Congzhengia minquanensis: one gene and its partner. Each later gene encodes a partner of the first gene's protein in a complex. Links are inferred from orthologs where the notes say so. Each region holds a gene or a part of one and is shown in the gene's direction. Other genes may lie near its edges.

The links.
Region 2: the proteins of secA (region 1) and secY are in contact, whole or in part, in a crystal structure (PDB 3DIN), measured with the Thermotoga maritima proteins. The link is inferred for Congzhengia minquanensis from one-to-one orthologs. Residues at the interface, in WP_004082002.1 of Thermotoga maritima: Glu261, Ala262, Arg263, Lys300, Ala301, Arg302, Thr303, Ile304, Ile305, Leu323, Tyr324, Asp325, Pro326, Val329, Ser330, Tyr333, Ile336, Lys340, Phe345, Val349, Glu363, Phe364, Tyr374, Ser375, Gly376, Gly377, Glu393, Ile395, Thr482, Ser483; in WP_004081795.1 of Thermotoga maritima: Glu108, Gly109, Glu110, Glu111, Ala236, Glu237, Arg238, Arg239, Ile240, Thr241, Ile242, Gln243, Tyr244, Ala245, Arg246, Arg247, Val248, Thr249, Gly250, Arg251, Arg252, Val253, Tyr254, Gly256, Ala257, Ser258, Thr259, Tyr260, Leu261, Pro262.

Annotation. Positions count from the first base shown.
Region 1 is NZ_JACRSU010000001.1:1,032,635-1,049,373, reverse strand. What follows is about bases 5,675-8,929. They hold secA (preprotein translocase subunit SecA), read left to right. Parts: upstream 5,675-5,993; coding sequence 5,994-8,729; downstream 8,730-8,929. Other genes in these bases: H8698_RS04985 (ABC transporter substrate-binding protein), read right to left, coding at 5,675-5,722. Outside these bases: H8698_RS05020 (amidohydrolase family protein), read right to left, coding at 1-718; H8698_RS05015 (Dabb family protein), read right to left, coding at 736-1,032; H8698_RS05010 (radical SAM protein), read right to left, coding at 1,055-1,957; H8698_RS05005 (TIGR03905 family TSCPD domain-containing protein), read right to left, coding at 1,957-2,205; H8698_RS05000 (SGNH/GDSL hydrolase family protein), read right to left, coding at 2,208-2,867; H8698_RS04995 (deoxyguanosinetriphosphate triphosphohydrolase), read right to left, coding at 2,892-3,893; H8698_RS04990 (glycerophosphodiester phosphodiesterase family protein), read right to left, coding at 3,913-4,635; more of H8698_RS04985, read right to left, coding at 4,733-5,674; H8698_RS04970 (inorganic diphosphatase), read right to left, coding at 9,936-10,466; H8698_RS04965 (4'-phosphopantetheinyl transferase superfamily protein), read left to right, coding at 10,572-11,138; H8698_RS04960 (hypothetical protein), read right to left, coding at 11,171-12,016; H8698_RS04955 (uroporphyrinogen decarboxylase family protein), read right to left, coding at 12,125-13,195; H8698_RS04950 (AraC family transcriptional regulator), read left to right, coding at 13,310-14,113; H8698_RS04945 (sigma factor), read left to right, coding at 14,241-14,690; H8698_RS04940 (helix-turn-helix domain-containing protein), read left to right, coding at 14,690-15,190; H8698_RS04935 (ATP-dependent nuclease), read left to right, coding at 15,264-16,739. UniProt on the Escherichia coli protein: Required for protein export, interacts with the SecYEG preprotein conducting channel.
Region 2 is NZ_JACRSU010000001.1:687,002-693,495, reverse strand. Bases 3,418-6,316 are described here. They hold secY (preprotein translocase subunit SecY), read left to right. Parts: upstream 3,418-4,168; coding sequence 4,169-5,464; downstream 5,465-6,316. Other genes in these bases: map (type I methionyl aminopeptidase), read left to right, coding at 6,130-6,316; H8698_RS03250 (adenylate kinase), read left to right, coding at 5,480-6,133; rplO (50S ribosomal protein L15), read left to right, coding at 3,723-4,166; rpmD (50S ribosomal protein L30), read left to right, coding at 3,523-3,702; rpsE (30S ribosomal protein S5), read left to right, coding at 3,418-3,509. In the rest of the region: rpsQ (30S ribosomal protein S17), read left to right, coding at 1-6; rplN (50S ribosomal protein L14), read left to right, coding at 36-404; rplX (50S ribosomal protein L24), read left to right, coding at 440-763; rplE (50S ribosomal protein L5), read left to right, coding at 791-1,333; H8698_RS03290 (type Z 30S ribosomal protein S14), read left to right, coding at 1,356-1,541; rpsH (30S ribosomal protein S8), read left to right, coding at 1,572-1,967; rplF (50S ribosomal protein L6), read left to right, coding at 1,996-2,541; rplR (50S ribosomal protein L18), read left to right, coding at 2,625-2,987; more of rpsE, read left to right, coding at 3,015-3,417; more of map, read left to right, coding at 6,317-6,494. UniProt on the Escherichia coli protein: The central subunit of the protein translocation channel SecYEG. Consists of two halves formed by TMs 1-5 and 6-10.

The DNA of each region.
Region 1 (16,739 bases):
AGCTTTCTATTTGAAACAGCTCCATAGCCGGGGCATGCCACGGGCAGTCGGTGGCAAACAAAATTTTTTCCACGCCGTGCTTTTCTAAAATGGCCTGTTGAATCGGCTTCGGTGTGGTGCCATATCCAAAGGCTGTGTCTATGTAAATTTCGGTGCCGCAAAGATATTGCAGCGTGTCCTGCCCCATGCCCTGGCTGCCCCAGTGGGCCGCCACCACCGGAGTGTCCAGCCACGATAACGCCCGCAAAAGACGCTTTGGCGTAGCGTGGTAGGGAGGCATGTAGCCATAGTCCTCCCCGGCGTGGAACACGCAAATTAGGCCAAGCTCTGATATTTTTTTATAAATCGGCTTCATTTTTTCGTCGTCAACAAAAAAGTTTTGATATTCCGGGTGAAATTTAACGCCTTTAAGCCCCATGCTGTGAATACGTTCCAGTTCATTGAGCGCGTCTTCTGCGTCTGGGTAAACCGAACCGAACGGGACAATTGTTTCGCTTTCAATGGATTTTGCAAAATTGTTTACAGACGTCTGCTGGGCGGCGTTGGTGGCAATGCTCAAAACGACGGAGATGTCCACGCCGTCTTGCTTCATCAGTTTTTTTAATCCCTCCGCCGTGCCGTCGGTATAGGGCATAAGCCCGCTGGTGGCGCTGAGCTTTCCAATTGCCCGCTCCGCAATTTTTTCCGGGAAACAGTGTGTGTGAAAATCGATAACCATTTGTAATTCTCCTAAGTTTAAATTGTGAAATCGACAGCAGCTCTGCCGCTTGAAACCTGACCGATGAACCCGCGCACTTTTTGGTGCTCCGGGTGGATATCGTAGGCTTTCAGTGCGTCGTAGGACGGAAATTTTGTCACCAAAACAGCGTCAAATTCGCCGCCGTTTTCATTAATTCCCACCTGCAGCTCTAAGATATCTGGAACTACGCCCGGCAGTGCCTCCAGCAGCTCTTTTATTTTTTTGGCGTTTTCAGCCTTTGTATGTTCTAATGCTTCTTCTTTTAACTTCCACATGACAATGTGTTTTACCATGCTGTAAATCTTCCTCTCTAAATTAAATTCCGCGGCCGTCGAAATCGGGAATAAAGCTGGCGTCGGCCGTTTCTCCCTCCTGCACGAAGGCCTGTGTGATGCCAAGGGATATTGCATACTCAATCAGTTTTTCATATTCGGTTTTCGTAACCTTTCGGTTTAACTCCGGGAAGTCGTTAACCCCTTTTGCCGGCGGGGTATATTGGCTCATGATGCTGATAAAAATTTTGTCGCCGAAGGTTTGGTGCAGGTATCGTAATACCTTTTTTGAGTCCTTTAAATTTCCGGGCAGCATTAAATGACGAACGATAACGCCGCGCTTTAACATGCCGGTTTCGTCAAACACGCACTCCGGTTGCTGGCGCACCATTTCAGTTAACGCGCTTTTCGCGGCCTCCGGGTAGTTCGGCGCGTTGGAATAGGCCATAGCCAGCTGCGGGGACATATATTTCAAGTCCGGTAAAAAAATATCAATCAGCCCCTCAGCCCGCTTTAGCATGTCTGCCTTTTCAAAGCCGCCGCAGTTGTAAACAAAGGGAATTCCAAGATGATTTTGTTTGGCTTTTTCCACCGCGTTCAGCACAGCGGGTAAAAAGTGCGTTGCCGTTACCAGATTTATGTTGTGGGCGCCCTGTTCCTTCAGTTCAAAAAAGATTTCACAAAGCCTGCCTGACGAAATTTTTTTTCCGGTATTTCCGCGGGAAATTTGGGCGTTTTGACAGTAGACACACCCCAAATTGCAGCCGGAAAAAAATACCGTTCCCGAACCGTTTTTGCCGGAAAGGCAGGGTTCCTCCCAAAGGTGGAGGGAAGCCCGGGCAGCTGTAATTTCAGGGCCGGAACGACAAGCGCCAAGTTCGCCCAGCAAGCGGTTCACACCGCATTCCCTGGGACAGAGGCGGCAGTTAGATAGCAAAGCGTCCATCACCCAATTGCTTCGCGCAGCGCCCTTGCAAGCTGGTCGGGGCACGAAGTACCCTTGCCGCCGCAGTTGATACCCTCTAAAAGCGTGATGATTTCCTCTGCCTTTTTGCCGTTTGCCAGCTTCGACACGCCCTGGAGGTTGCCGTTGCAGCCCCCGGTAAACCGAATGTTTTTCACAACATTATTGTGGTCAATTTCGAATTTAATTTGCATGGAGCAAACGCCTTTTGGTCTGTAAATATATTCCATTTTTATTCTCCTTTCTTTATTTTTTCCCATGCTTTCACCCATTCTTCCGCAATGATTTCGTGACCGGCTGCGGTGGGGTGAATGCAGTCCACTGAATAACGTTCGGCGGGCGCGGATTTTGTCAATGACTCGAAAACGTCGAACAGCGGAACGAACTGTGCGTGATATTTTTTGGCCAAATCCTTGGTTACCTGGCCGTTTTCGCGGACGCGGCTGCTCCAAGTGTGAAAATTATCATAAATATCCGTTCCAAAGTTTTCCCACGCATACTTCATTTTCAGCACAAACGGCGCCATTAAAATAAGCTTTGCGTCAGGATTTTTTTCTAACGCCTCATAAATCATACGGTCGTAGAGAAAGCGAAACCGCTCCTTGTCGGAGCCGCGACCCAGCCTTAAAGAAAATCCCACGTCGTTGATTCCTAAAAGAATGCTCAACACATCAAACTCAAAATTCAGCGTGTCCTCCTGCCAGCGTCCGTAAAGGTCGGCGGCACGGTTTCCGCTGACGCCGTGGTTAAAAAAGTTTAAATCATCGTATTTTGCACTCAGCCTTCCTGCCACCATTGTGGCATAGCCCTGGCCCAGCGCCGTGTTAGGGGCGGTAACGTCCCGGCCCCGACCTGCGTCGGTTACGGAGTCCCCCTGAAATAAAATATTCATGTTTTTTCAGTCCTTTATTTCAAATTAGTTCACAACCCATTTTTTCGGGACGAACAGCTCGTTGAATTTATAAATGGCGAAATTATCGGTCATGCCTGCAATATAGTCGGTTACGGTTTGCTCTAAACCAAACCGTGAAATATTTTCCCTTGTGTCCTCCGGCAGCTTTTCCGGGTGTTTCATAAAGGTATCAAACAGCATGTAAACCACGTTTTTGGCCTTTTCATCTTCGCCCTTTGCCACGTTGTTTGTGTAAACCGAAGCAAACATAAAGCTGCGCAGGTTCATCATGGCAGAATAAATTTCGTCCGACATTTTCACAAAGGGTTTTCCCAGGCTGGTATTAATAATGTCGTGAATCATGGTGTCAATCCGGTCGCCGTGGGTTCGTCCCAACACGTCGGTGCAGTCCTTTGGAATGGCCTCCGCCTGAATAATGCCGCCGCGCACCGCGTCGTCAATGTCGTGGTTGATATAGGCAATGCGGTCTGCCAGTTTAATAATTTTCCCCTCCAGGGTTTCGGCCTCGTGGTCGCCTGCGTGGTTTAAAACCCCGTCCCGCACCTCAAACGTTAAATTAAGACCCGTTCCGTTTTCCAAAAAGTCAATTACCCGAAGGCTCTGCTCATAGTGGCGAAAGCCGCCTGCACAAATTTCGTTCAGCACATTTTCACCCGAATGGCCAAAGGGCGTGTGGCCCAAATCGTGGGCTAAAGCGGTGGCCTCGGTTAAATCCTCGTTTAAGCGCAGGGCGCGGGCAATGGTGCGGGCAATTTGCGAAACCTCCATGGTGTGGGTCAGCCTGGTGCGGTAGTGGTCGCCTGCCGGCGCCAAAAACACCTGGGTTTTGTGTTTCAGCCGCCGAAAAGATTTTGCGTGAATGATTCGGTCCCTATCCCGCTGAAAATCCGTTCGGATGTCGCACTCAACGATGGGTCTCAGCCTGCCTTTTGAATGTTCAGAAAGCGTAGCAAATGGTGACAGAGTTTCCCGTTCCACTTTTTCTGAAATTGCTCGAATGGTCATAACATCCCGCCTTTTTCAATTATTCCAAACAGTTTGTTGTTATCATGTCTACGCCCATGTCAATCAGCGACTGGGCGGAATTTGCGTCGTCGCAGGTCCAGCAGTTTACTTTAATCCCGCTGTCGTGCAGCTGTTTTACAAGCGCAGGGGACAAAAGGGAATCTTTTGCGTCAATGTCAAGCTTAAATTGCATTAAGCTTGCAATCATTTTATCGTCAATTTCGTTGGAGGTTAAAAACTGCGCGGCGGCCGATGGGGCAATTGTTTTTAAATCCATTAAGTTTTCTAAATAAAAGGAAATAAAAATTACGTTTTCAAAATAGCCTGCGGACTGAATTTCCTGCACCATTTCTGCAATTTTTTCGGTTTCGATTCTGTTTTTCAGCTCTAAAACCGCAGTTTTTTCATATTTTTTGCAGATGCCGATATACTCCAAAAGGGTGGGCATGCGCAAATCAATCCGCCCGCATTTGCCGCTTGTGTCTTTTAACGGCAGGGTGCGGAGTGTGCTAAAATCTGTTTCCTCAACTACAAGGTCGGATTCTGCAACCCGCCCGGTGGTGTCGTCGTGAATTAGTATAAATTTTCCGTCCTTCGTAATGTGTACATCCGTTTCAATGCCGAAATAGGTTCTGTTTCCAGCCGCAATAAACGCAGCCAGGGTGTTTTCCGTTTCTAAACAGCTTGCGCCCCTGTGGGCGATAAAAAGAACATTTTTATGGTTTATGCGAACCGTATCCATTTTTTCTCACCTCGCGTTTCATTATACAGCAGAACACCGCTGTTTTCAAGAGTATGAAACAAAAAACAGCCTGCAAAAATTTTGCAGGCTGTTTTACTTAGTCAACCAAAACAGTTAAATTTGCTTTTACATCTTCCGGAATGTGAATTCCCAAAAGGTCTGCTTCCTTCATGTTCACCATGTTGGAATATTCCCGCATAGTTTCTATGGGCGTTTCCGAAATTTTCTGGCCCTTTAAAATTTTGTCCGCCATCTGCGCCACCTGCTGGCCCAGCAGCGTGTAGTTAATGCCCACGGTGGCAAAGCCGCCGTCTTTCACCATGGAGTCTGCTGCAACATAAACCGGCACGTTTGCCTTGTTTGTCACGTCGATATAGGTGGGCATTGCAGACGCAACCATGTTGTCGATGGGAGTGAACATTGCGTCTACATCATTTGCCAAAGAGCTTGCGGCCTGCTGAATGTCTGCTGTGGTAGAAACGGTTGCTTCCTTATACGCAATGTTGTTGTCGTCGCAGAATTTTTTTGCCTTGTCAACTGCCGTTACCGAATTAATTTCGCTGGAGTTATAGAAAAATCCGAAGGTTTTCACGTCCGGTGTAAGCGTCTGCGCCAGCTTGAAAATATCCTCAACGGGAATTTCGTCAGATACGCCTGTGACGTTCTTGTCCGGCGCCTCCAGCGAGGTGGTAAGCCCTGCTTCAATTGGCGCGCTGACTGCCGCAAACACAATGGGAATGGCAGAGGTTGCAGCAGATGCCGCCTGTGCCGTTGGCGTTGCAATTGGAATAATCATGTCTACGCCTGCCCCGGTTAAGCTCTGCATGATAGACGGCAGGGTGGAAGTTTCGCCGTTGGCGTTTTTCTCAATAAACTCCACATTGGTTCCCAATTTTTCAAACTCAGTCTTAATGGAGTCGTTAATTTCGTTCAACGAGGGGTGGTCAACCAGTTTTACCAGGCCGATTTTCAGCTTCTTTTCCTCAGACTGGGACTGCGCTGTGCCGCCGCTGTTGCCGCAGCCGGCAAAGGCCGCTAAAAGAACAGCAGACAGTAAAAGCGCCAAAAGTTTTTTCGCGTTTTTCATGTTTTTACCTCCAAAAATTTTTGATGATGATAAAACCTGCAAAAACAGGCAAAAATATATATACATGATAGTACCATAACAAAATGTATGTTGTCAACTAAAAAGGCGGAATCATCTGCCATAAAAGCAGAAAACGAGATGAAATTTTGATAATTGTATTCGAAATATAAATAAACCGTTAAATTTTTAGAATACTTTGACAGGGGAATGGATTTATGGTATACTAAATGTTGGATTTTTAGCTGGTGACTTAATTTGATTGAGGTGAAATATTTTGAAAAAACTGATTGAAAAAATCGTTGGCTCATACAGCGACAGGGAGCTGAAGCGGATTCGTCCCATTGCCGACAAGGTGATGGCCTTGGAAGATGAATTCAGCGCGCTGTCCGACGAGGAGTTAAAGGGAAAAACCGCCCTGTTCCGTGAGCGCATTGATAAAGGCGAATCGTTAGACGACCTGCTGCCGGAAGCGTTTGCAACCGTGCGGGAGGCGTCTTACCGTGTTTTGGGTATGAAGCATTTCTATGTTCAGGTTTTGGGCGGAATTATTCTGCACCAGGGCCGAATTGCCGAGATGAAAACAGGTGAAGGTAAAACCTTAGTTTCCACGCTGCCGGCCTATTTAAACGCCCTGCCGGGCAAGGGCGTGCATATTGTTACGGTGAACGACTACTTAGCAAAGCGCGACAGCGAGTGGATGGGCAAGGTGTTCAAATTTCTGGGACTTACCGTTGGTCTGATTATTCACGACGTGGAGCCTCAGAACAGAAAGGCCGCCTATGAGGCGGACATCACCTACGGCACAAACAACGAGTTTGGGTTCGACTATCTGCGGGACAACATGGTGATTTATAAAGAGCAGATGGTGCAGCGGGGCCAGAACTTTGCCATTGTGGACGAGGTGGACTCGATTTTAATCGACGAAGCGAGAACGCCGCTGATTATTTCCGGCGCGGGGGACAAATCTACCGAGCTTTACCAGATTGTGGATCGGTTTGTAAAAACCTTAAAGGCACACAGGGTGGCTGAATCCGACACAAAAGAGTTAGATGACGATATTGATGCAGATTATTTAATTGATGAAAAGGCAAAAACAGCCACGCTGTTGAAAGCGGGTATTGAAAAGGCGGAGCATGCATTTAACTTAGAAAATCTTTCAGACCCGGAGAATATGACGCTTTCCCACCACATTAACCAGGCATTGAAGGCGAACGGCACCATGGCCCGCGACCGGGACTATGTGGTGAAAGACGGACAGGTTATCATTGTGGACGAATTCACGGGACGTATGATGTTTGGCCGCCGCTACAGCGACGGATTGCACCAGGCAATTGAAGCAAAAGAAAACGTAAAGGTGGAGCGCGAAAGCAAAACCCTTGCTACCATTACGTTCCAGAACTATTTCAGGCTCTACACCAAGCTTTCCGGTATGACCGGTACGGCGCAGACGGAGGAGTCGGAATTTCAGGAAATTTATAAGCTGGATGTTATTGTTGTTCCCACAAACAAGCCGCTTGCCAGAAAGGATTTATCTGACGCGGTTTATAAAACGGAAAACGGCAAGTTTGGTGCCGTTGTGGAGCAGGTGAAAGCGTGTCACGAAAAGGGACAGCCGGTGCTGGTGGGCACGGTTACCATTGAAAAGTCGGAGCTTTTGTCCGGCATGCTAAAGCGAAACGGCATTAAACACGAGGTGTTAAACGCCAAGTTCCACGAAAAAGAAGCGGAGATTATTGCCCAGGCCGGTAAACTCGGCGCGGTTACCATTGCAACCAACATGGCCGGCCGTGGTACCGACATTATGCTGGGCGGCAACGCGGAGTTTATGGCGAAGCATGAAATGAAGCGCCGCGAATACTCCGACGAAATGATTTTAGAAGCAACAGGATTTGGTGAAACTGACAACGAGGAAATTTTAGAGGCGAGAAAGACCTTTTCTGAGCTGATGGACAAATATAAGGCGGAAATCGCGCCGGAAGCAGAAAAGGTGAAAGAGGCAGGCGGCCTGTTTATCATCGGTACCGAGCGGCACGAGTCCAGACGTATCGACAACCAGCTGCGCGGCCGTGCCGGCCGTCAGGGCGATCCGGGTTCTTCTAAATTCTATATCTCTTTAGAGGACGATTTAATGCGCCTGTTCGGTTCCGACCGTGTAAAGGGCGTTGTGGAAACCTTAGGCCTTGATGAAAATGAAGCAATTGAAAATAAAATGCTTACCAATGCCATTGAAACGTCGCAGAAGCGCGTTGAAGGCAGGAACTTTGACATCAGAAAACACGTTTTGCAGTATGACGACGTGATGAACCAGCAGAGGGAAATTATTTATTCCCAGCGGCAGAAGGTGTTAAACGGCGACAGTATTAAGGACAATATCTTTAAGATGATTGACGACTTCACCGATGAAGTAATTCTTCGCTACACCGGCGAGGACGAAGACCCCGAGGGCTGGAACATTACGGGCTTAATTGAATATTTGGAAAGCGTATATCTGCCGAAGGACGCGCTTCAGCTTTCGGAAGATGAGATTGCGGACCTGACAAAAGCTGGCTTGAAAGATATGCTTTTAAAAACCGCTAAATCGTATTATGAGCAGCGCGAAGAAGAGTTTGGCAGCGAGATGATGCGTGAAATTGAACGCGTGGCCCTTCTCCGCGTGGTGGACAGCAAGTGGATTGACCACATCGACGCCATGGAGCAGCTGAAAAACGGCATATCGCTGCGGGCTTATGGCCAGCACGACCCGGTTGTGGAATATAAATTTGAAGGCTTCGATATGTTCGAGGAAATGATTGCGGCAATCCGCGAGGATACCTTAAAGCTCATTTACCACGCCCGCATTGAAAAGCCGGTAGAGCGCGTTCAGGTGGCAAAGCCCATTGAGCCTGCCGGGGACGGAACAGCGGCGCCGGCGCAGAGGAAGGCAAAAGAAAAAGTGGGAAGAAACGACCCCTGCCCCTGCGGAAGCGGCAAAAAATATAAAAAATGCTGCGGCGCTAATTTAGAGTAATTGTTTGGTTTATTTTACTACGAGAGGACTGAAATGTATGACAGTTGAGTTCGACCAATACCGGTTGGATTTGGAATCAATGGAAAACGATATTACAGAGATGGGGGATTCACTTTGAAATCCCCAAAGTGAAATTAAAAATTGAGGAACTGGAAGCGGTGTCTGCGAAAGACGGATTTTGGGAGGATTTGGAAAATTCCCAGAAGGTGCTTCAAGAAATAAAACAATTAAAGGACAAAGTAGCTGGTTTTGAGGGATTAAAAAGCGAGTGGGAGGATATGTCCACCTTAGTGGAGCTTGCCATTGACGAAGACGACGAATCGCTGCTTTCGGAAATTGAAGCGGGATATAAAAAACTGGAAACCGATTTGGAAAACATGCGGCTGGAAACGCTTTTGTCCGGCAAATATGACGCAAACAACGCAATCATCTCCATTCACCCGGGTGCAGGCGGCACTGAGGCGCAGGACTGGGCCTCCATGCTGCTGAGAATGTATCAGCGCTGGGGCGAACGCAGAGGTTTCTCGGTTGAAACACTGGATTTTCTGGCCGGCGATGAGGCAGGTGTGAAAAGCGTTACCATTCAGCTTTCCGGCCCCAACGCCTATGGATATGCCAAGTGCGAGAAAGGCGTGCACCGGCTGGTGCGCATTTCTCCTTTCGACGCTTCCGGCAGGCGGCACACATCTTTTGCGTCGGTGGATGTTATGCCGGAAATTAACGACGACATTGAGGTAAACATTAATCCTGAAGACATTCGTGTGGACACGTTCCGGGCCAGCGGTGCCGGCGGCCAGCACATTAACAAAACGGATTCTGCAATTCGCATGACCCACATTCCTACCGGAGTGGTAGTGTCGTGCCAGAACGAGCGTTCTCAGCATCAAAACCGGGAAACCGCAATGAAAATGCTGAAAGCGAAACTGGTGGAAATGGCCGAACGTGAGCAAATGGAGAAAATTGAAGACTTAAAGGGCGACATGAAAGACATTGCCTGGGGCAGCCAGATCCGCTCTTATGTGTTCCATCCCTATAACATGGTGAAAGACCACAGAACAAATTTTGAGGTGGGCAATATTGGCGCTGTGATGGACGGCGATTTAGACGGATTTATCAACGCTTATTTAAAGGCGGCGAACACGGGCAACTTAAACTTAAAATAATAAAATAAAAAGAAACAGTTTTTAGCTGTTTCTTTTTATAATTTTATTTACAATAGTTTTCAATGTAGCTTATGAGCGCCTTATCAATAATGGAAACTGCGTCGGCGGCTCCTTTCATTTCGCTGACGGCTGTCTGCTTGCCCTCAAGCTCCTTATACACCGTGAAAAAGTGCGTCATTTCGTTAAAGATATGGGCTGGAATTTGGGAAATGTCCGTATAGGTATTATAGTTTGGGTCGTTAAAGGGAATGGCGATAATTTTTTCATCGGCGTAACCGTTATCAATCATAGATATTACGCCAATGGGATAGCAGTTTACCATGGTTAAGGGGTGAATGCTTTCGGAACAGAGCACCAAAACGTCTAAGGGGTCTAAGTCGTCTGCATAGGTGCGGGGGATAAAGCCATAATTTGCGGGATAGTGGGTTGAGGTGTATAAAATTCTGTCCAGCTTTAATATTCCTGTTTCCTTGTCCAACTCATATTTGTTTTTGCTGCCCTTGGAAATTTCAATAATAGCAACAAAATTGTCTTTTGAAATCCGTTTTGGGTTAATGTCGTGCCAAATATTCATAATCGTTCTCCTTTTTGTGAAACTCTGCACATTTATTTTTACCTTTACGGCTATTCATATGCGCGGTTCATTTTAAATTAAAACATTTATTCTGGGGTGAAAGAAGTGCTTCATCTTTATTGTTGTGATGTTTCAAAGCTGACAGACGAAGAATTTTTAAGAATGTATCAGCTGTCGGATAAACAGCGGCAGGAAAAGGCAGACAGGCTCAAGCATTTGCCTTCAAAAAAACTGTCGTTAGCAGCCGGGATGCTGGCGCGCGTTTCCATTGCACAAAAATTAAACCTGCGGCCGGAGGATATTTCTTTTCGAAACCACAAGGGCGGAAAGCCCTATGCGGAAGGGTTGGACATTCATTTTAGTTTGAGCCATTCGGGGAATTTAGCGGTATGCGCCATATCCGACAAGCCTGTGGGCATTGACGTGGAGCAGAACAAAAAGGCCAATTTCAATGTGGCCAGACGGTGTTTTACAAAAGCAGAACTGCAATATGTTTTGTCAAGAAAAGAAAAGAGCCAACAGCGCTTTTTTGAGGTTTGGACAAAAAAAGAAGCTTATGTGAAGCTGCTGGGCACGGGAATTCAAGATTTTTTGAAATTTAATGTTGTGGGAAACAAAACAATTGACACCATTTTCTATCAGAATTACACGGTATCCGTGGCAAGAAAATAGGGGCGCTTAAAGCGCCCCTGTTTTTCGTTGTCTTAGTCGCGGCAGCAGTGCCCATGGTCATGGTCGCGGTCGTCAAAATCGCAGTCTTCTCTTTCAGGAGGGAAGAATTCGTCAAAGGGGAAGCAGATTTTGTCAAACAAATCGCAAGGACTGTCGTCGCAGGATGTTGTGCATTCCTTCTGCGGTACGCAGAAGTCAATAGCCGGGATTAAAAGCTGTACGCTCCGTTCAATCTTAACGATTGAGAACAGGCCGATAGAAACAAACACGCGCTTTTTCTCACCGCTCAACACGAGCCTGTCATCAAATACGTTGCAGATACATTCCGGAATTGTAGTAAAGTCAATGTCGTCTGTGCAGCAGCAAATTTTGTCGTCCAAATCCACTACCTTGGCGGACAGGCACAGCGGGTCAACTACCTCTACAACTGCTTTCGGCATGTTTGTCTTCTGCCAGAGCTGTTCGTCAAAGCTGTCGTAGCTGTAGCGGGACTCAAATATTTTTGCCGCGCCCTCCGAACCGAACAAAATTACTTTTTTGTCAAAGGTGGCCAGGCCTTCAACCGTTGTGGGTTTTCCAACGCCTAAGAATACATCAAGAGTAATTTTGAAGAAGAACTTAATGTCAACTGTAAAATAGCCCTTGTTGAACGGGATGGGTTCCACGTCGGGGAACGCCCAAATAATTTCTGCCTTTCTGCATTTTACGTTTACAGCCTTGTCGATCAGTTCCTGGCCGCAGGCGGTCAGAAACACGCGGGCGTCTTCAATGCAGTCTTTGTCCTTGCATGAATCATAAACTTTATCTGTATGTATACAAACCGAACCTTTAAATTCCTCGCAGGGTGAACTGGGCGAGGGATAACGTTTTTCTCCCATAATGAACCTCCATAAATATTATTTGAGAATTTATCTCTACAATATAATATGAAAGCCTTTGCGGTTTGTGACCGGCCCTGCATGTACATCTTTCATTCTTATTCAATTTCAATTTTCGTTGAATACTGCTGCGGCAATCATGGCCAAATAGTTCTGAATGGGAATGTAGGACGCAATGGAGTTGCCTGAACCCAAAGCATAACCTGTTTTCGCCAATTCTAACATTTTTGCGCTGCGGTTATAAATTTCTTCCGGGGTGCCTCTGGTTAAAAAGTCCACATCAATACCGCCGAGGATTGCAAATTTGTCTTTGTATTTTTTATATGCTTCCTCAACGGGAAGAATGTTGTCTTCATAAGAATGTCTGCCGTCATACTTTATGTCATAGGCAATGTCGTCCACAACGGCGTCGAATTTACCGCAGGAATGCAGGCAGATGGGCTTGTTGTAAGAATGAGCAAGTTCGGCAATTTTTTTGTGCCACGGGAAAACATATTTTCTCATTTGGTCTACAGAAAGCATGGTCTGGGTGTTAAAGCCCCAGTCATCATTGGACATTAAAATACCTACGCAGTCGTGCTTAGCGCAGATGTCGTAATAGGTTAAAAGCCGCTCTGAAACTTCTTTAAAAATCTGTTCCACAAGTTCGGGGTCTTCATACAGCATGTAGCAAAGATTTTCATAACCAACAAGGCGGATTACGTTTTCCAAAATTCCGCCGGGGCCGTATATAATTAATTTCATGCCCTCGGGTAGATAATTGCTTAGCATTTCAATGCGGGAATAATCAAAATCTTCGGGGTTTGCCCATTCATAGTTCTCAAAACTTTCGCGGTCGGTTATGACAAATCCTTGATTTAACGAAATGGTGCTTTTGCCTGCTTCGTGTTTGGTGGCGCTTTTAAACGAAAAATAGCTTCCATGCATGCAGGCATAGTCATATCCGCAGAAATAATAGGTGTCGGCAAGCTTTTTGCACGAAATTTCTTCCTCTGTTCCCTCATACGTTTTGTGCTTTGTAAAAGCTTCTACCAAATCGCCGTTTAAAATGAATTCAAACAGGGTAGGACGGTTCGGAGCTTCTTTTTTTAACACTTTCAAAATGTTGTCAAAATCGGGCTTGTGCGGTTTTTCGAGAAAACTGTTGATGTCAATAAATTTATTGTCAAATTTTTTCATAAAACTATTGCTCCTTTTTTAAATTTATATTATTATTATATAATATAGAAACAGAAATTCATATCATTTTTTGTTAAAATACTTTCAAAAATTATCATTTAAGGGGTCTTTGTTTTGCATTTTGAATTTGTTGATATGGATAACGTTAAGATAAGAAGCATGTATTCGGGCCTTAACAATGAAAAGCTTGAAGTCGTGCCGCATTGGCACAGTGAGATTGAAATACTCTTGTTTCAGAAGGGTCATTGCATTCAGCAAATTGACGATAAATATGTCATTACCTTTCCGGGCGATATTGTTGTGATTTCAAAAAATCAGCTTCATTCCACCTATTCCTATCAGGAAGAACCGTGTCAGGTTCTGGTGATTATGGCAGACTCCGGCTTTATTTTTAACAATGAAACGATTGCGTTTCAAAATCCCATTAATGACAAAAATCCAAAATACACGGATATGAAAAACTGTATTGAGGAGATTCATAGAGAACTTACACAAAAAGATAAGGCATATGAGTATAAAGCGATTTCCAGCCTTTATAATTTCTTTTCCATGCTGCTGAGGTTTTCCGATTATGTATCTGAAACAACACGGTATAACGACTTATATAAAAATGTGTTAAAAAACACGTTCGGGCTTGTGCAGAACAGTTATTCAACAGAAATTACCCTTGAAGATGCGGCCCGGGCATCAAATTTGAGCGTGCCGCATTTTTGCAGGTTGTTTAAACAAATGACGGGAATGACCTTTAAAAATTATTTGCAGTTTTTTCGGATTAATATGGCAGAAAAAATGCTGCGCCTGCCGAAAACTGTTACAGAAATAGCATATGAATGCGGATTTAACAGTCTTACCTCGTTTTATAGAAATTTCAAAAAATTTAAAAACTATATGCCTTCAGAAAAAAGGAACTCTTACTAAAATGATATAAAATGAAAGCCCTGTTTTTCTCATTTGCATGTTGGCGAACTTATTCCGTTTGGACTGGCAAAAAGGGCGGAAGCAAAACATATACTTTCAACATATTTAAATGAATGAGGTAGATGATATGTTTTCTTCTTGTTTTTTTGCACTGCTTTATTTTTTAAGATATGGCCTGTTTCTAATATCTTATGTTTCGGGACAGAATAACTTTCCAAAACCGCTATCCGCCAGCGAGGAAAAACGTTATTTAGAGCTTGCGGCAAAAGGCGACAAAGGCGCCAAAGACGTTTTAGTGGAACGAAATCTGCGGCTGGTGGCCCACATTGCGAAAAAATATAACCAGGTGTCGGGCTGCGACGACGACGATTTAATTTCCATCGGCACTATTGGGCTCATTAAGGCAATTGCTTCGTTTGATTATACAAAACAGGCTAGGCTTGCAACTTATGCTGCAAGATGTATTGAAAAACCAACCCTATCAAGTTGGCTCTTTTGGAGGAAGAAGGGGAAAGAGTTGCTTCTTTTTCAGAGAAATGGCGGCTGCTGCATAAATCCGGCAGGAATTTGTATCTGATGTACCGCCAGACGAAAAAGGGCGTTGCCATCATGCCCATGTATGTCCACACCTTCCGGTTCGTTACACCCCATACCATGACAGAAGCACAGCGGTTCAATCTGCTGTTCCCCAATCCCGAAAGCTGTACCCATGTGTCGGACAAGCTCCGCTATTACCGCTATCAAAACAATCTGTTCCAGTCTGACGTTGCAGAGTATGTCGGGATGGACAGGGGAACCTATTCCAGCTATGAGGAATATGGAAGGGATTACTACCCAATTGAGAATATGCAAAAAATCGCCAAGCTGTTCGGCGTTCCAGTTACCGAACTGCTTGACGATTATAATTTGTTCCTGTATAACGGACAGGGCCAGCAAGTGAAGAAAATCCGTAAGTCCTTACATCTCACTCAAGCTGAATTTGCTAAGAAGATGGGCGTTCAGACAGGAATGGTGAAACGCTGGGAACAGGGAAAGGTGCGAATGTTTAAAGGGACGTGGGAGAAAGTATATATATAATTACATTATAAGGATAGACAATAACTGGATTATATTATATAATCTAAGTGCTATTATTTAAGAGGTGATTTACATGATATTATCTACTGAAATTAAGAATATTAAAAATATTAAGTCTGCATCGCTTGAATTACCTTTTGAAAAAGGTCTATTTGCACTTGTTGGAGAAAATGGTTGCGGAAAAAGTACAATAATGTTAGCATTATCTCTTATTGTAAAAACATCATCATCACATATGTTGATGTCAAATGACATATCGCCTGATTCATATATTAATATTGCTTTGGAAAACAAAAAAGATGAGTGGACCCCCAATAAAGCCGGAAAACTATCAACAGGAAAATATAATGAACGAAATCAATTGATGACTAGTGTTCATTATCATGGATTTTATGAAGGAAGTATATTTTATGGAAGTCGTTTTCATGATTATAACAAAATAGATGATTTTGTAGCTAAAGATAATTTCCAAGAAGTTCTTGTCAAAGCGGACGATTTTGTTTCCGAAACACTAGGATACATTCTTCACAATGACAAATCATACTATAATGGATTAATGAAAATAAAATCGCGAGAGATTGCTAAAAGAGAGGGTTTTAATGGAATACCTTATTTTGTAAAAACTGAAGATAATATAATTAGTCAATATAAAATGAGTAGCGGTGAAAGTATGCTAATCTCATTAATTGATTTTATTAATAACCTTGTAATCAAAGCCACATATTCTAAATTATTTTTTCTCATAGATGAGGTTGAATTGGCTCTACATCCAAGTGCTATTGATAGATTAGTGTTATTTTTGGAAAATTTAATTAAGGAGAATGATACTGAGTTAATTATTTATTTTTCAACACATTCAGCAGAATTAATTCATAGAATATCCCCCAAAAATATTTTTCTTATTGAAAACAATAATGGGGTAGTAGATATAATAAATCCATGTTACCCCAACTATGCCATTAGAAATCTATACATTCCAAATGGATTTGATTTTCTTTTGCTAGTTGAGGATGAATTATCAAAGTGCTTAGTAGAAAAAGTATTGCGCCAAAATAACTTGTATGCCAGCAAATTATGTTGTGTATTGGCGGCAGGTGGTTGCAACCAAATGATAAAGTTACATCATGACATGGTGACATATAATACGTTAGGTGTTGGAAAGAAGATAATTAGCATATATGACGGAGATGTAAAGGAATTAATATGTAAAAAAGAGGAATACAAGGATTTACCGAAATGTTTTTTACCAATTAAGAGTATAGAGAAATATTTATTTAATAAATGTGTAGTAAATGAAGATTCAAAATTTATTAAACTATTAGGAGATAAGTATTTTAATCAACGAAGCCTTAGAGACATAATTTATGATTATAAAAATGATGAACGAACAAGAAAAGGCAAAAGTGATGGAAAGGGATTTTATAAAGTCATCTTAGCCAATTTATCTAAGTCTGGGATAAAAGAAGACGATTTTGTGAAATATTTATGTGAAGATATTTATGAATATGAGGATATGACAAGTTTTGTGAAAAGTTTAGAAGCGTTATTA
Region 2 (6,494 bases), 350 kb from region 1 along the record:
CAATAATTGATATTTAAGAAACGGAGGTAACCAATATGATTCAACAGCAGACGCTTTTGAAGGTTGCGGATAACACCGGAGCAAAAGAACTGATGTGTATCAGAGTATTGGGCGGTTCTAAAAGAAGATACGCGGCAATCGGCGATGTGGTTGTTGCTTCTGTTAAAAAGTCAACGCCCGGGGGAGTGGTTAAAAAAGGTGATGTCGTTAAGGCAGTCATCGTAAGGTCAGTTTCCGGCGTAAGGCGTAATGACGGGACATACATCAAGTTTGACGAAAATGCGGCCGTTATCATCAGAGACGACAAGAACCCGAGAGGGACGCGTATATTCGGCCCTGTTGCAAGAGAGCTGAGGGAAAAAGAATATATGAAAATTCTCTCTTTAGCGCCTGAGGTACTCTAAATTTTCAACGAGTTAAATGAAGGAGGAGCCGAAAAATGGCAAAAATGAATATTAAATCCGGCGACGAGGTAGTTGTCATTTCCGGAAAAGATAAAGGGAAAAAAGGTAAAGTAATTGAGGTTCTGCCGAAGAAAGGCAAAACCATTGTTGAAGGGGTTGCAGTTGCAACAAAGCACGTAAAGCCCAAAGCACAGGGTCAGGTTGGCGGTATTGTAAAGCAGGAGCTTGCAATTGACGCGTCGAACGTGATGGTGGTTTGCTCAAAGTGCAAAAAAGCAACAAGAGCTGCCCGCAAGGTGTTAGAGGACGGAAGCTCGGTTCGTTACTGCAAAAAGTGCGGAGAGACCTTTAACGACTAATTTTGCAAAAGGAGGTAAAGAAAGCAGATGGCAAGATTGCAGGAAAAATACAGCAAGGAAGTTGCGCCGGCTTTGATGGAAAAGTATTCCTATAAAAGCGTAATGCAGATTCCGAAGCTTGAAAAAATTGTTATAAACATCGGCTGCGGCGAAGCGAAAGACAACGCAAAGGCGTTAGACGGCGCAGTCAGCGACCTGGCCCAGATTACCGGCCAGAAGCCTATTATTACAAAGGCAAGAAAATCTGTGGCTTCCTTTAAAGTCAGGGAAGGCATGTCAATCGGCTGCAAGGTAACCCTTCGCGGCAAGAAGATGTATGAATTTTTGGACAGATTCTTCAATGTTGCGCTTCCGCGCGTAAGAGACTTCCGCGGAATCAACCCCAACTCCTTTGACGGCCGCGGCAACTATTGCGTAGGCGTTAAGGAACAGTTGATTTTCCCCGAAATTGACTACGACAAGATTGACAAAATCAGAGGTATGGATATAATCATGGTAACAACGGCTCACACAGATGAAGAAGCAAGAACACTTCTTTCACTTATGGGCGCGCCGTTTGCCACGAAGTAATTCGGGTAGAGGAGGAAATTAAATGGCTAAGAAAGCGATGGTAAATAAACAGCGCAAAACGCCTAAGTTCAGCTCAAGACAGTATAACAGATGCAAAATCTGCGGTCGTCCTCACGCGTACCTCAGAAAATACGGCATCTGCCGTATCTGCTTCAGGGAACTGGCTTATAAGGGACAGATTCCCGGCGTGAAAAAGGCGAGCTGGTAAGATTTTTACAATTCGGAAGGAGGTATAAAGATGCATACAACCGATCCTATTGCGGATATGCTGACGAGAATCAGAAACGCGAATTCTGCGAAGCATATTTGTGTAGATGTTCCTGCGTCCAACGTGAAGAAGGCAATTGCCGAAATTCTGCTGGAGGAAGGATATATTAAGAACTATCAAATCATAGAGGACGGAAAACAGAATATTATCCGAATCGCTCTTAAATACAACGGAAAAGAAAAGGCAATTTCCGGCCTTAAGAGAGTTTCAACACCCGGACTCAGAATATACAAGAATAAAGAGGAGCTTCCAAAAGTGCTCCGCGGCTTAGGTATTGCAATCGTTTCAACATCCAAAGGCATTATGACTGATAAAAAGGCACGGAAAGAAAATGTCGGCGGAGAAGTTATGGCGTTTGTTTGGTAAGCAAGATAAATTAAGGAGGTGCAAGTAAGTGTCCAGAATAGGAAGAATGCCTATCGCGGTTCCCGCAGGCGTAACCGTTACGGTTGCAGACGGCAACGTGGTTACCGTTAAGGGTCCGAAAGGCACGCTGACAAAGGAATTACATCCTGACATGATTATTAAAACTGAGGGCAGCGAAGTAACCGTTTCCCGCCCTTCTGAAATAAAAATGCACAAGGCGCTTCACGGCCTGACCAGAACGCTTTTAAACAACATGGTTGTTGGCGTAACAGACGGTTTTGAAAAGAAACTGGAAGTGAACGGCGTTGGTTACAGGGCGCAGTTGCAGGGCAAAAAGCTCGTGATGAACTTAGGGTATTCCCATTTGGTGGAAATGGAACCCGTTGACGGCGTTACCATTGAAGTGCCCTCGGCAAACGAAATTGTTATTAAGGGCATCGACAACCAGGTGGTTGGCCAGTTTGCGGCAAAGGTTCGTGAGAAAAGGCCCCCCGAGCCGTATAAGGGCAAGGGTATTAAATATGCCACAGAGCACATCAGACGTAAGGAAGGTAAGACGGGCAGCAAGAAATAATCGGCTGCATCGTCTGATTCAAATGTTAGAAGTTATGGCAAAATCCATAATTTTAATGGCATTCAATAAAGGAGTGAACGAAATTGATTAAAAAGCAGTCAAGTAATGTTTCAAGACTGAGAAGACATAAAAGAGTCAGAAAAACAGTTTCCGGAACGGCCAGCCGTCCGAGGCTCTGCGTTTACAGAAGTCTTAAGAACATCTATGCCCAGATTATTGACGACGATAAAGGCGTAACGTTGGCCGCAGCATCGAGCTTAGAGGGCGATTTAAAGGCCACCTACAGCGGCAACAAAGATGCAGCTAGAAAAGTCGGAGAATTAATTGCGAAAAAAGCAATTGAAAAAGGAATTGACTCTGTTGTATTTGACAGAGGCGGATATATTTACCACGGCCGTGTATTAGAGCTTGCAGAAGGCGCAAGAGAAGCCGGTCTTAAATTCTAAGAGAAGGAGGAAATCGTTTTGGCTCAACTGATTGACGCAAGCACATTAGATTTAAAAGAAAGAGTTGTAAACTTAAACCGTGTTGCAAAGGTTGTGAAGGGCGGCAGAACCTTCCGTTTCAGCGCGCTGGTTGTTGTTGGCGATGAAAACGGATATGTTGGCTGCGGCACAGGAAAATCTTCTGAAATTCCGGACGCAATCCGCAAGGGAATTGAAGATGCGAAGAAAAACCTGATTAAAGTAAACATGGTTGGAACAACAATTCCTCACGAAATAACCGGCGAATTCGGCGCAGGCAGAGTATTGTTAAAGCCTGCTGGAAAAGGTACGGGCGTTATTGCCGGCGGCGCAGCGAGAGCAGTGCTTGAGCTTGCCGGTATCGCAGATATCAGAACAAAATCTTTACGCTCCAACAATCCCAGAAACGTTGTGAAGGCAACACTTCAGGGCCTGGCATCTTTAAAGAGTGCAGAAAACGTTGCCAGACTGCGCGGCAAGAGCGTTGAAGAAATCTTAAATTGAGGAGGCAAACGCCATGGCTAAGCTAAAGGTTACTTTAATGAAAAGTACGATTGGCAGAAAAAAAGACCACATAGCAACAGTTAAGGCACTTGGCCTTAAAAAGATTCGTGATGAAAAAATTCACGAAGCGAACCCGACAATCTTAGGAATGATCAATAAGGTTGACTATATGGTAAAGGTAGAAGAACTTTAATCCGAAGGAGGTGCCACAAGATGAATTTGAACGAATTATCCCCGAAAGAAGGGTCTAAGCGCAAGGCTTTCAGAGTTGGCCGCGGACACGGATCGGGTAACGGCAAAACATCAGGCAAAGGTCACAAGGGTCAGAACGCCCGTTCTGGCGGCGGTGTAAGGCCCGGTTTTGAAGGCGGACAGATGCCACTTTACAGACGTCTTCCGAAAAAAGGCTTTACCAACATCTTTGCGAAACAATATACGGAAATTAATGTCAGCGACTTAAACGGCTTAGAAAGCGGCGCAACTGTAACCGCAGAGAGCCTGAAAGAAGCCGGCATCATTAAAAAGTTAAACGATGGAATCGTTGTTATGGGACGCGGCGAGCTGACAGCGAAAAATTTAAACGTGAAAGCTGCCCGGTTTACCAAATCGGCAGAAGGAAAAATAGCCGCGGCAGGCGGTAAGGCGGAGGTGATCTGAGAATGCTTCAAACCTTGCGAAACGCATGGAAAATTCCGGATCTACGCAAAAAAATGCTTTACACCATCCTGATGCTGGTTATTTTCAGACTTGGTTCGTTTATCCCCGTTCCGGGCATTGACGCCGAAATGATTAAGCAGCTTATGGGCGGCTTCGACCAGGGCATTCAGGGTCTCATTAACAACTTCTCAGGCGGCGCGTTAGAGCGTGCTTCCATTTTTGCAATGAGCATTACGCCCTACATTAACGCATCAATTATCCTGCAGCTTTTAACAGTTGCAATCCCCGCTTTGGAGAAGCTTGCCAAAGAGGGAGAAGAAGGAAGAAAAAAAATTGCTTCTTATACAAGATATGTAACGGTTATTCTGGCGTTCATCCAGGCAACAGGCCTGTTCTTCAGCCTCAGGTCAGCAATGACAGGCGACAGCGGTGTGTTTGCTTACTTTGTTGTAACGTTCACATTCACAGCCGGCACGGCATTTTTGATGTGGCTGGGTGAAGAAATTACAGAAAAGGGTGTGGGCAACGGTATTTCCTTACTGATTGTAATCGGTATCGTGTCCAGAGGCCCGCAGATGATTCAGTCCATGAAAGCCATGGTTGAACAGTCCGGTGGTGTTACCATTCAGTCGGCTGCAACCATCATTGCAATTGTTGTTATTGCTGTTTTGGCAATTGGCGCGGTTGTTCTAATGAACGAGGCGGAACGCAGAATTCCGGTTCAGTATGCAAAACGTGTTGTAGGCAGAAAGAGCTACGGCGGCCAGAGCACACACATTCCGCTCAAGGTTATCATGGCCGGCGTTATGCCAATTATCTTTGCGGTTTCCATCATGTCTTTCCCGAGAACAATTTCCATGTTTATTCATGGTACAAACGCACCGACAGAGGGTGTTTGGGGCGCGATTTTAAGATGGTTCAGCGAAACGCATCCTTTCTATATTATATGCTACTTCCTGCTGATTTTGTTCTTCACGTATTTTTATACTGCGATTCAGTTCAATCCCATTGAGGTTTCGAACAACATGAAACGAAACGGCGGATTTATTCCGGGCATCAGACCGGGCAAGCCCACATCGGACTATATTGCAAAGGTTTTGTCAAAGGTAACGCTTTTGGGTGCTATCTTCTTAGCTGCAATCGCAATATTCCCGTTGCTGCTGGCATTTATTCCGTCAATGAGCGGTATTTCAATCGGCGGTACGTCACTTCTGATCGTTGTTGGTGTGTCGCTTGAAACAGTGAAACAGTTAGAGTCCCAGATGCTTATGAGACACTACAAAGGCTTCCTTGAATAAGCCGGAGGTTCATTTATGAAATTGGTTCTGTTGGGACCGCCCGGGGCCGGAAAAGGCACTCAGGCGGAAAAATTAGCAAAGAAATTTCAAATCCCCGCAATTTCTACGGGACGAATTATTAGAAACGCTATCGCGGAAAACACTCCTGCGGGGATTCAGGCAAAAGCCTTTATCGACCGCGGGGAGCTTGTTCCCGATGATGACGTTGTGGAAATGGTGAAGGAACGTTTAAAGGAAGACGACTGCAAAAGCGGCTATATTTTAGACGGATTTCCCAGAACCCTTTCCCAGGCGGAAATTATGGACCGGCTGCCAATTTTAGTTGATTTGGTGCTGGAAATCCATGTGGACGAGGATATTATTGTGGAACGGCTCTCGGGCCGGCGCGAATGTAAGGTTTGCGGCGCAACATATCATATCCATGACAACCCGCCCAAACAAGAGGGTGTTTGCGACAAGTGCGGAGGCCCCCTCGTCCGGCGTGAGGACGATGTGCCGGAAATTATCAGAAACAGAATTAAAGTATATAGTGAGCAGACCGAACCCTTAAAAGAATATTATCAGGCCAAGGGGCTGCTGGTTTCGGTTACCGGCCGGGACAAGGTGGAAGACACCACCAAAGCAGTGATGGAGGCCATTGGGGAAAGACAGGTTGAGGCGGGTTTATGATTAAAATAAAATCAGCACATGAGGTTGAACAAATGAGGGTTGCCGGCAGAATTACTGCCGAAACCTTTGAAGCATTAAAAGACCACATTAAGCCCGGTGTTACAACCATGGAGCTCGATAAAATCGCAGCGGAATATATCAGCAAAAGCGGGGCTACTTGTTCGTTTTACCACTATAACGGATATCCCGGACACATTTGCATCTCGATAAACCAGGAAGTTGTTCATGGAATTCCGAGCCATGCAAGAGTCCTCCACGAGGGGGACATTGTGAGTGTTGATATTGGCGCTGTGTACGGCGGATACCACGGAGACGCGGCAAGAACTTATGCGGTGGGGACAATTTCCCCTGAAGCAGAAAA